Salipiger sp. CCB-MM3: one gene and its partner. The protein of the gene in region 2 interacts with the protein of the main gene of each other region in a pairwise test. Links are inferred from orthologs where the notes say so. Each region holds a gene or a part of one and is shown on either strand. Other genes may lie near its edges.

What was found. Proteins that work in one complex are often made in the same cells at the same time.
Region 1: the proteins of secD (region 2) and pheT interact in binary tests that used the Escherichia coli proteins (3 or more experiments, as listed by UniProt). The link is inferred for Salipiger sp. CCB-MM3 from one-to-one orthologs.

What each region holds. Positions count from the first base shown.
Region 1 is NZ_CP014595.1:2,091,442-2,094,795, reverse strand. The notes cover bases 1-3,092. They hold pheT (phenylalanine--tRNA ligase subunit beta), read right to left. Parts: upstream 2,699-3,092; coding sequence 302-2,698; downstream 1-301. Other genes in these bases: AYJ57_RS10145 (malonic semialdehyde reductase), read right to left, coding at 2,923-3,092; AYJ57_RS10155 (EF-hand domain-containing protein), read left to right, coding at 1-216. Outside these bases: more of AYJ57_RS10145, read right to left, coding at 3,093-3,354.
Region 2 is NZ_CP014595.1:2,708,539-2,716,464, forward strand. Bases 1,572-4,448 are described here. They hold secD (protein translocase subunit SecD), read left to right. Parts: upstream 1,572-2,117; coding sequence 2,118-3,779; downstream 3,780-4,448. Other genes in these bases: yajC (preprotein translocase subunit YajC), read left to right, coding at 1,805-2,092; secF (protein translocase subunit SecF), read left to right, coding at 3,783-4,448. Outside these bases: AYJ57_RS12990 (trypsin-like serine peptidase), read right to left, coding at 1-145; AYJ57_RS12995 (pentapeptide repeat-containing protein), read right to left, coding at 150-515; more of secF, read left to right, coding at 4,449-4,751; AYJ57_RS13020 (Mth938-like domain-containing protein), read left to right, coding at 5,148-5,501; heme ABC exporter ATP-binding protein CcmA, read left to right, coding at 5,637-6,251; heme exporter protein CcmB, read left to right, coding at 6,248-6,904; AYJ57_RS13035 (heme ABC transporter permease), read left to right, coding at 6,991-7,719; heme exporter protein CcmD, read left to right, coding at 7,716-7,874; AYJ57_RS13045 (DsbE family thiol:disulfide interchange protein), read left to right, coding at 7,867-7,926. UniProt on the Escherichia coli protein: Part of the Sec protein translocase complex. Interacts with the SecYEG preprotein conducting channel. SecDF uses the proton motive force (PMF) to complete protein translocation after the ATP-dependent function of SecA.

The DNA of each region.
Region 1 (3,354 bases), 620 kb from region 2 along the record:
GGCCCGCGCCAAGGCTCGGCCAATCGCCCCGCCCCACGCGACGGCGCACCTGCGGGCCGGCCCGGCGGTCCGCGCATGGACAGCAACGGCGATGGCGTGATCACGCAGGCCGAATTCACCGGCGGCGCGCGGCAGATGTTCAAGCGCATGGATCGCAACGGCGATGGCGTGCTGAGCGGCGCCGAGATGACCCCGCCCAAGCGCCCGGGGACCTAGGCGGCACTTCGCCGCCCCCCTGCGCCAACAAAAAAGGCCCCGGCGGATCGCTCCACCGGGGCCTTTCATCTCTTGGAGCCAGAAGTCAGCCGCGCAGCGCGCCGCCGGTGGCCTTTTCGACCTTGGCGACGATCTTGGCCGCCACCTCTTCGATGTCCTTTTCCTTCAGCGTCTTGTCGCTGGGCTGCAGGCGCACGGTGATGGCGAGCGACTTCTTGCCCTCGCCGAGGCTGCCGCCGATGAACTCGTCGAACACGCGGACCTCTTCGATCAGCGCCTTGTCGGCACCCGCAGCGGCGCTCACCAGATCGAGCGAGGCAACCTCCGCATCCACGACAAAGGCAAAGTCACGTTCCACCGCTTGCAGATCGTTCTGCGCCAGCGCCGGGCGGGCCGCATCGGTCTTGCGCGGCAGCGGGATTTCCTGCGGGTAGAGCGTGAAGGCCACGACAGGGCCTTTCACGTCCATCTCCTGCAGCACCTTGGGGTGCAGCTCGCCGAAGACGCCCAGCACCTTCTTGGGGCCGAGGCAGAGCTTGCCGTGACGGCCCGGATGCCACCATTCCTCGGCGCCGCGAAGGATCTGCATCTTCGCCGGGGCCCCCATGGCCGCCAGCAGCGCCTCGGCATCGGCCTTGGCGTCGAACACATCCACCGGGCGCGAGGCGCCATGCACGTCCTTCGGACCGGTGCGCCCGACGAGAATGCCGGTCACCTGCGTCGCCTGCTCGCCCGGCTCACCGCCAGCGAAGGCCGGACCGCATTCAAAGAGCGCCATATCCGCAAAGCCGCGCGCCTGATTGCGCGAGGCCGCCTGCAGCAGCCCCGGCAGCAGCGAGGGGCGCATGTGACTCATCTCCGAGCTGATCGGGTTGGCCAGCATCGTGGCATCGGTGCCGCCGCCGAACATCTCGGCCGCCGCCTGATCGATGAAGCTGTAGGTCACGCACTCATTGTAGCCCAGCTCCGCCGTGGTGCGGCGGGCCACCTGCTCGCGCTTCTGCATCGGCGAGAGGATCGGCTTCGGCACGCCCGGCTGCGCGCGGCGCATGGGTTGCGGCTGCAGCTTGGTCAGCGAGGCGACGCGGGCCACCTCTTCCACCAGATCCGCCTCGCCCATCACGTCGGGACGCCAGCTCGGCACCGAGGCCATGTCGCCCTCGAGCGTGAAGCCCAGAGCGGTCAGCGTGGCGCGCTGCTCCTGTGCCGGGATCTCCATGCCGACGAGGCTGATCACCCGGTCGGTGTCGAGCTTATAGGCGCGGCTCACGTCGGGGATGGTGCCAGCAACGATCACCTCGGAGGCTTCACCGCCAGCGATCTCGAGGATCATCGCGGTCGCCGCCTCGATGCCCGGCGCCACCGAGGCAGGGTCGATGCCACGCTCAAAGCGATAGCGGGCGTCGGAATTGATCTTCAGCGCGCGGCCCGTGTAGGCGGTGCGGACGGTCTCGAAATAGGCCGCCTCGAGGAAGACATCCACGGTCTCGTCCGAAACGCCCGTGGGCTCGCCGCCCATGACGCCACCGAGGCTTTCGACGGTGTCCCCGGCCGAGATCACCACCATGCCCGGCTCGAGCGTGTAGGTCCGCTCGTCCAGCGCCTCCAGCGTCTCGCCGCCCTTGGCACGGTGCACGCGCAGGTCGCCCGACACCTTGCCCGCGTCAAAGACGTGCAGCGGGCGGTTGCGGTCGAAAGTGAAATAGTTGGTCACATCGACGAGGAAGCTGATCGGGCGCAGGCCGATGGCCTTCAGCCGGTCCTGCAGCCACTCCGGCGACGGGCCGTTCTTCACGCCGCGGATGACGCGGCCATAGAACACCGGGCAATCGTCAAGCGTGTCTTCGTCGATCGTCACGTTGATCGGCGAGGCGAAACTGCCGGGCACGGTGACCTCGGGCAGCGCCTTCAGCGTGCCAAGACCGCGCGCCGCAAGATCGCGGGCGATGCCATGCACACCCAGTGCGTCGGGCCGGTTCGGGGTGATGGCGATCTCGATCACCGGGTCGACCTTGGCCGGATCGTTCGCCGCCAACCAGTCGATGAACCGCTCGCCGACCTCGCCCGAGGGCAGCTCGATGATGCCGTCATGTTCCTCGGACAGCTCCATCTCGCGCTCGGAGCACATCATGCCGAAGCTCTCGATGCCGCGGATCTTGCCGACCTGAATGGTGGTGTCGATGCCGGGCACATAGGTGCCGGGCGTGGCCACGACAACGGTGATCCCCTCGCGCGCGTTGGGCGCGCCGCAGATGATCTGGCTCTCGCCCGCATCGGTCATCACCGTGCAGACGCGCAGCTTGTCGGCGTCGGGGTGTTTCTCGGCCTTGACCACCTTGCCGATTTTGAAATCGGACAGGCGCTCGGCGGGGTTCTCGACCCCTTCGACCTCGAGCCCCAGATCGGTCAGTGCTTCGGTGATCTCGTCCACCGTGGCGGAGGTGTCGAGGTGGTCTTTCAACCAGGAAAGCGTGAATTTCATCTCTCGGCCCGGCTTGGTTTCGCTTGGGTCCGGTCCTTAGCGGAATGAGGCGGAAGGGGAAAGGGGGTTGGCCTCAGCGCGGGGCGTGCGCGGCCTCTGTGCTGCCCGAAGGGCGAAAGGGGCGCTGCCCCTCTTGGCCTGCGGCCAATTCACCCCGGGATATTTGTGCCAAGAGGAAGCGACGGGGGCAGTGGCAGCCCGGGCCGCCACCGCCGGCATCGGGCTCAGACGATCTTGCAGGCGTCTTCCATGCTCAGGCGCGGCAGGCGGTCGAACACTTTCGACGGCTCGCCATAGCCGAGGTTGATCATGAAGTTCACCTTCCACGTGGTGCCCGCAAGGAAGGCCTCCTCAACCGCCGCCGGATCGAAGCCGGACATCGGGCCGCAGTCGAGCCCCAGCGCGCGCGCGGCCAGCATCAGGTAAGCGCCCTGCAGCGAGGAGTTGCGGAAGGCGGTGTCGTTGATCATCGCCTCGGATCCGGTGAACCACGGCTTGGCGTCGGCGTGCGGGAAGAGCTCGCCGAGCTTTTCGTAAAATTCGATGTCGTGGCATACGATCACCGTGACCGGCGCGGTCATGGTCTTCTCGCGGTTGCCGCTGGACATGGCCGGGCTGAGCTTTTCCTTGGCGTCTTTGCTGCGCACGAAGACGAA
Region 2 (7,926 bases):
CCGAACACATGCCGCGCCGGTTATATCCCTTGGTATTGACCCGCCCGATCGCCTGCCACTGGGCATGGTCCTCGGGCGGCAAGGGCGGAAGGTCCGCCGCAGCGGCGGGCAGGGCGAGGAGCAGGAGGGCAAGGAGGAGGCGCATTGGGCTACTCGGGGTTCTCGGGGTCCTGGCCGATGGAGCGTTGCCAGTCGCGCCAGCGGGTCTCGAAGCCGTCGTAGTCGAGTCTTTCCGGATCGTCTGCGTTGCAGGGATGCCAGTGCTCGGGGCGCGACACGCCCTCGGGCAGTTGCACGGTGGAGTCTGCGAAGATGTCGTAACGGAAGGGGAGGAGTTGTGATATCGTGATATCATCGACAGAGCTCACCGATGCACCTCGAAGAGCAGCATCGGTGAGCTCTGACACTTCCGAGAGCTCCGCCCTAAAAAGGTTAGCGCCCTGCATCTTCGCCATGCTGAGGTCCGCGCCCTGCATCTTTGCAAAACGGAGGTCCGCGCCCTTTATCTTCGCCATGCTGAGGTCCGCTCCCTGCATCTTTGCAAGAATGAGTGCCGCGCCTTGCATGTCCGCCTCGCTAAGTTCCGTGCCTTGCATCTTCGCAATGCGGAGGTCCGCCCCCTGCATATTCGCCGAGCGGAGGTCCGCCCCCTGCATCTCCGCCCGCCGAGGTGCGCCCCCTGCAGGTCTTGCCCGGACAATCTGGCCCGCTGCAGATTGCTCTCTTGCAAGTCGAATGGCAGGTCCCTTGCTGGCAGTCCGACAATCGCCGCCAGCCTGCTCAGCGTCACAACCGCGGCTTCCATGTCGGAACGCAGCGGCGGCAGGCCCCTTGCCCACTGACGTAGCTCTTTGGGATCATCTGTTTTCGGGGGTGTCTCCGCGGGCCAGGTCTCGCGCGACAGTTCACGCACATACATGCTGAGGATGCGCGCGACACGTTCGGCGATCTCGCGTTCCGGACGTTCCCGCACCAGCCCCTCCAACCGGTCGATCGCGGCAGTGCGCCGGACCACATCGTCCTCCCAGCCGTTGAACCGCTTTCGCGCCGTATCCCCCTTCAGCTTCTTGTAGGTCTCGGGCAGTGTCACCTGCCGCTGCGCGTGCAGGTCGGCGGCGGCCTCGGTAATCTTCTGGTTGAAGAGCGCTTCCTTCGCCGTCTCAGTTTGCGCGCGCGTCAGCCGCAGGCGGTTGAGCGTGATCGGCAGGGTGACGACCGCACCCAGCACGGCGGTCAGGGCGGCCAGTTGCGCCAGCTTGAACCGCCAGTTCCAGACCGCTTCCTTGGCTTCGTCCGTGATCGGATTGAGAGGCGGGATGTCGGACCAGCCGGTGTCTAGGATCAGCCCGACCAGCCCGACGACAAGAAGCAGTAATAGAGCCAGCCAAACGACCGCAGCACCTACCGCCAAAAGCACAAGCACTAGGAAGAGGCCGCTGTCGAGGCGCTCGTAGCCCAGTCGCTTCTGAAACGCTTCAACAGGTGACAGCGCTTGTCGAACTTGCTTTGGCAAATACGCGGCCACTAAGAGTATTGCCACGGTGGCCATCAGAGCCGCGAAAACCTGCGGCGAAATCGGAATTGTCGTCACGTTGCGCGTCCTATCCCCTCATCGTCCCGCGGCGACCCTAACCACCCCATTCCCCACCGTCCATCACGCACACGTGTGCGCATGGCCCGTGCATCCTTTGTGCATGCGGTGTGACCGCTGCCATCGCGCCTTGCATCGGCGGAGGATCGCACATAGGTTCCGGCCAAATTTTGCGGGGGGTGTCCCCCAACATACACCAAGAGGAGCCCGCCCATGGATGGCAGCGCAATTGCCCAGTTCGTTCCCCTGATCCTGATCTTCGGTATCATGTACTTCCTGCTGATCCGTCCCCAGCAGAAGAAGGTCAAAGAGCACCAGAAGATGGTGAACGCGCTGCGCCGCGGCGACCAGATCGTCACTCAGGGTGGCCTGATCGGCAAGGTGTCCAAGGTCAAGGAAGGCGGCGAAGTCGAGGTCGAGATCGCCGAGGGTGTGAAGGTCCGCGTGGTGCAGAGCACCGTCGCTCAGGTCCTGTCGAAGACCGAGCCCGCAGAATCCTGATCCCAACGCGAAAGCGCCCACGACAATGCTTCAGATCGATCTTTGGAAACGCCTGACAATCTGGGCGCTTGTGATCGTAGGGCTGGCCTTGGCCAGCCCTAACCTGTTCTATAACAGGGTAGAATCCCACAACGACGCGGTTGCCGCGATCGAGAAATCCGGTGCAACGCCCGAGCGTGAAGAGGCCGCGGCCAGCTGGCCGAACTGGCTGCCCTCGGGGCTGGTGAACCTCGGTCTCGACCTGCGCGGCGGCGCTCACCTGCTGGCCGAGGTCAAGCTGGATGAGGTCTATGCCTCGCGGCTCGAAACCCTCTGGCCGGACGTGCGCGACATCCTGCGCCCCGAGCGCAGCACCGTCGGCACCATCCGCCTGCAGCCCTCTCAGCCCGGCGAGCTGCGCGTGCGCATCTCCAACCCCGACGGCATGGCCCGCGCGCTGGAGCTGGTGCGCGGCCTTGCACGCCCCGTGACCTCGCTCACCGGCGCGGGCGCCAACGACCTGCAGGTCGCCGGCGATGGCGATGAGATCGTGGTGACGCTTTCGGAGGCCGAGAAACAGGCCACCGACGAGCGCACCATGCAGCAGTCGCTGGAGATCATCCGCCGCCGTATCGACGAGGTTGGCACGCGTGAGCCGACAATCCAGCGTCAGGGCAACGACCGCATCTTGATCCAGGTGCCGGGCGTCGGCTCGGCTGCAGAGCTCAAGGACATCATCGGCACCACCGCGCAGCTGACCTTCCAGCCGGTCGTCAGCCGCACCACCAATGCCGACACCACCCCCGGCGTCGGCAACGAGCTGCTGCCGTCGATGGATGAAGAGGGCGTCTATTATGTGCTCGAGCAGGCCCCCGTCGTCACCGGCGAGGAACTGACCGACAGCCAGCCCAGCTTTGACCAGAACGGCCGTCCGGCGGTGACCTTCCGCTTTAACCCCGGCGGCGCGCGTAAGTTCGGCGATTACACCGCCGAGAACATCGGCTCGCCCTTCGCCATCGTGCTCGACGACGAGGTGATCTCGGCCCCGGTGATCCAGAGCCACATTCCCGGCGGCTCGGGCATCATCACCGGCAACTTCAGCGTCGAGGAATCCACCAATCTCGCCGTGCTGCTGCGCGCCGGTGCGCTGCCTGCGGGGCTCGACTTCCTCGAAGAGCGGACCATCGGGCCGGAACTGGGACAGGACAGCATCGACGCGGGCAAGCTCGCCACCGGTGTCGCCTTTGTCGCGGTGCTTGGCTTCATGTGGGCCAGCTACGGTCTGTTTGGTCTCTTCGCCAACGTCGCGCTGATCATCAACATCGGCCTGATCTTCGGCCTGCTGTCGACCATCGGCGCCACGCTGACGCTGCCCGGCATCGCCGGCATCGTGCTGACCGTGGGTATGGCGGTGGACGCCAACGTGCTGATCTTCGAGCGTATCCGCGAGGAACTGAAGACCGCGCGTGGCCCGGCCCGTGCCATCGAGCTTGGCTATGAAAAGGCGCTTTCGGCCATCGTCGACGCCAATATCACCACCATCATCACGGCGATCATCCTCTATGTCATGGGCTCGGGTCCGGTGCGCGGTTTCGCCATCACCCTTGGCCTCGGCATCGTCACCTCGGTCTTCACCGCGATCTATGTCACCCGGCTGCTGATCGCGATGTGGTTCGAACGTCGCCGTCCCAAAACCATCGAGGTCTGAGCCATGCGTCTTCGCGTCATTCCCGACAATACGAGCTTTGACTTCTTCAAGCACTGGAAGCTGTGGCTGGGCATTTCGGGCGTTCTGCTCGTGCTCGCGCTGGCCAGCTTCGGCATCCGCGGCCTGAACTACGGCATCGACTTCCGCGGCGGCACCACCATCCGGACCCAAAGCACGGAGGCCGTCGACGTCGGCGCTTACCGTGACGCGCTCGGCGCGCTGGGGCTGGGGGATGTGGTGATCTCCGAGGTGTTCGATCCCTCCTTCGGGCCGGATCAGAACGTCGCCATGGTGCGCATTCAGGCGCAGAACGATGTGGAGTCGGTGACCCCGGAAACCATCGCCACCGTCGAGGCGGCGCTGCAGGAGGTCGCGCCGGACATCAAGTTCGTCTCGGTGGAATCCGTTGGCCCGAAGGTTTCGGGCGAGCTGATCTGGACCGCGGTCGAGGCCGTGGCTCTGGCGATCGGCGCGGTGCTGATCTACATCTGGCTGCGGTTCGAATGGCAGTTCGCCGCCGGGGCCGTGCTGGCGCTGGTGCACGATGTGATCCTGACGATCGGCGTCTTCTCGGAACTGCAGATCAAGTTCGACCTCACCACCATCGCGGCGCTGTTGACCATCGTCGGCTACTCGCTCAACGATACGGTGGTGGTCTTTGACCGGGTCCGCGAGAACCTGATCAAATACAAGAAGACCGAGCTCAAGGACGTGCTGAACCTGTCGATCAACGAGACGCTCAGCCGGACCTTCATGACCTCCTTCACCACGCTGCTGGCGCTCTTCGCGCTGTTTGCTCTGGGCGGTGACGTGATCCGCGGATTCGTCTTCGCGATGATCTGGGGCGTCTTCGTCGGCACCTATTCGTCGGTGTTCATCGCTTCGGCGCTGCTGCTGTGGTTTGGCGTCAAGCGCGACTGGTCAAAGCCCGAGGCCGAGGTCGAAGCCAAGAAATCCGGGACCAGCGTCTGAGGCGCAAAGTTCCATTCTGGTATGGAAGGGGCCGCATCGTCGGCCCCTTTTTTCGTTTGGTCGCCGGGGGATGCCCCGGAGATGATCACTCATTGTGCAACGCTCAGGGAAACGCAGTGTTGCGGGCCTAGACTTTAGGTTAGCGCATTGGGTCCTTGGCATAGGCGCGCTAGTGTCAAACTCCATACACAAGGGCGCCCGCCTCTCCGGCGAGGGCGCCGATGCTGCTGTGCGGCAAAATTCATTTGATTCTTCACCGATGTGTCATAAAGTGCGGCCACGCGGCTAGGCCAGGCGTCGTATGTTGACGTGGGAGGGGTGTACCGCGTCTTGGCCTGCGCGTTCATGGAAGTGCGGTCCGCGTCGGATCGCCTGTGTGGGACTAGGGGAAGAACCATGCGGATGAACGAAATCAACTTTAGCGATGCCATGCCTGTCGAGGGTTATGGCCCGGGCTTCTTTCGTATCGGCGGTCGGCCGGTCGATGGGGGCGTCTGCATCTCGCCGCAGGGCATGAAATCCTGGGCGGGGCTGTCGGACGAAGAAACGTTGGTCGCGCTCGCGGGCGAGGTCGACGTGATCTTTGTCGGCACCGGCGGCGATATCGCCCTGCTGCCCAAGGCGCTTTCGGCCCGGCTCGAAGAGGCCGGTGTCGGCGTCGAAGTGATGAACTCTCCCTCTGCCTGCCGCACCTACAACGTGCTGCTGGGTGAGGGGCGCCGGGTTGCGCTGGCCGCGCTGCCCGTCTGACGACGACCCATCCCAGCCAGTCCGTGGCGTCATCCCCTAAGGATGATCAGACCGGACCAGCCATTTTCCTGCAACAGCTTGTCGCGGCGCGGCTTTCGCGCTTTCCCGAACCTCATCACTGAGGTAAGCGAAAGCATGGACCTATCTGTTCGCGATCTGGCCGTGGCCCGGGGAGGAGTGCCGGTGCTGGAGGGGCTGAGCTTCACGCTCGCCCCCGGACGTGCCTTGGTTTTGCGCGGGCCAAATGGTTCGGGCAAGACAACGCTTCTGCGCAGCATCGCGGGGCTGCAGCCCGCGTTCAGCGGCACGATCGAAGGCGCGGGCGAGCGCATCGCCTATGCCGCCCATTCCGACGGTCTCAAATCCATGCTGACGGCGGCTGAGAACCTGCGCTTCTGGGCGCAGGTCTTTGCGCAATCCGACATTGAAGCAGCGCTCGACGCCTTTGACCTGCGCGGGCTGGAAGACCGGCCCGCGGGCACGCTCTCGGCAGGGCAGAAGCGCCGCTTGGGCCTCGCGCGGCTGATGGTCACCGGCCGTCCGGTCTGGGTGCTGGACGAGCCCACCGTGTCGCTTGATGCCGTCTCGGTGGCGCGCTTCGCCGAGGCGGTGCGCGGCCATCTGGCGGGCGGCGGCTCGGCGCTGATGGCCACGCATATCGATCTGGGGCTGGACGAGGCAGAGATCCTCGACGTCACCCCGTTCAAGGCGGCGCCGCGCGTCTCCATAGAGGACGAGGCCTTCCTGTGATCGCGCTACTTCTACGGGACCTGCGGCTGGCGGTGCGGGCAGGGGGCGGCTTTGGCCTCGGCCTTGCGTTTTTCCTGATCGTCACCGTGCTCATTCCCTTCGGCGTCGGTCCGGAGACCGGGCTGTTGTCGCGCATCGCGCCCGGCGTGCTGTGGATCGGCGCGCTGCTGGCCTGCCTGCTGTCGCTCGACCGGATCTTCGCGCTCGACTGGGAGGATGGCTCGCTTGACCTGCTGGCCACCGCGCCGCTGCCGATGGAGGGGATCGTCACCATCAAGGCACTGGCGCATTGGATCACCACCGGCCTGCCGCTGGTGCTTGCCGCGCCCGCGCTTGGCGTGCTGCTGAGCCTGCCGCCCTCGGGCTACCTGTGGGTGCTGGTCTCGCTGGCGCTCGGCACACCGGCGCTGTCGGTCATCGGCACCTTCGGGGCGGCGCTGACCGTGGGGCTGAAGCGTGGCGGGCTGCTGCTGTCGATCCTCGTGTTGCCGCTCTATGTGCCGACGCTGATCTTTGGCGCCGAAGTGGCGCGGCGCGGGGCCGAGGGACTGGCGGTGCAGACGCCACTGCTGATGCTCGCGGGGATCAGCTTTGGCACGCTGGCCTTGCTGCCCTTCGCCAGCGCGGCGGTGCTGCGGATCAATCTGCGCTGACGCGCCACAGCCGGGGCGGGTGCCAGAGATTGCGCTTGCCGAATATTTGAAGTGTAACGGGGCGTGAGCTGCGCTAGGGGAGGCCCATGTCGATCTGGGAATACGCCAATCCGGTAAAATTCATCCGCACCACGGACCGCATCCTGCCATGGGTGTCGGCCGGGGCGGTGCTCTGCCTCGCGGGGGGGCTGGTCTGGGGCTATTTCTTCACGCCCGACGATTACCGGCAGGGCTCGACGGTGAAGATCATCTACCTGCATGTGCCCTCGGCGCTGATGGCGATCAACGCGTGGATCATGATGCTGGTCGCCTCGCTGATCTGGATCATCCGGCGCCACCACGTCTCGGCGCTAGCGGCCCGCGCCGCCGCCCCTGTGGGCGCGGTGTTCACGGTGATCGCGCTGGCCACCGGCGCGCTCTGGGGGCAGCCGATGTGGGGCACATGGTGGGCGTGGGATCCGCGTCTGACCTCCTTCCTGATCCTGTTCCTCTTCTACCTCGGCTATATGGCGCTGTGGTCGGCGATCGAGAATGACGACACCGCCGCCGATCTCACGTCGATCCTCTGCCTCGTGGGCTCGGTCTTCGCGCTGCTGTCGCGCTATGCGGTGCTGTTCTGGAACCAAGGGCTGCATCAGGGCGCCTCGCTGTCCATGGACAAGGAAGAGAACGTGGCCGATGTCTTCTGGTATCCGCTGCTGGTCTGCATCGCGGGCTTCGTGCTGCTCTTCGTGGCATTGGTCTTCCTGCGCACCCAGACGGAAATTCGCGCCCGCCGGTCGCGCGCGCTGCTGGCGCGGGAGGGGCGCACATGATGCCCGATCTGGGAAAATACGCCTTCGCGGTTCTGGCGTCCTATGGTGTCAGCCTCGGGCTGATCATCGTGGTCGTGGCGCTGAGCATCGCCCGCGCGCGCAAGGTGCGCGCCGAGCTGCAGAAAATCGAAGATCGGGTGAAACGGCATGGCTAAGATCTCGCCGCTGATGGTGATCCCGCCGGTGATCTTTGCCGCCTTCGCGGTG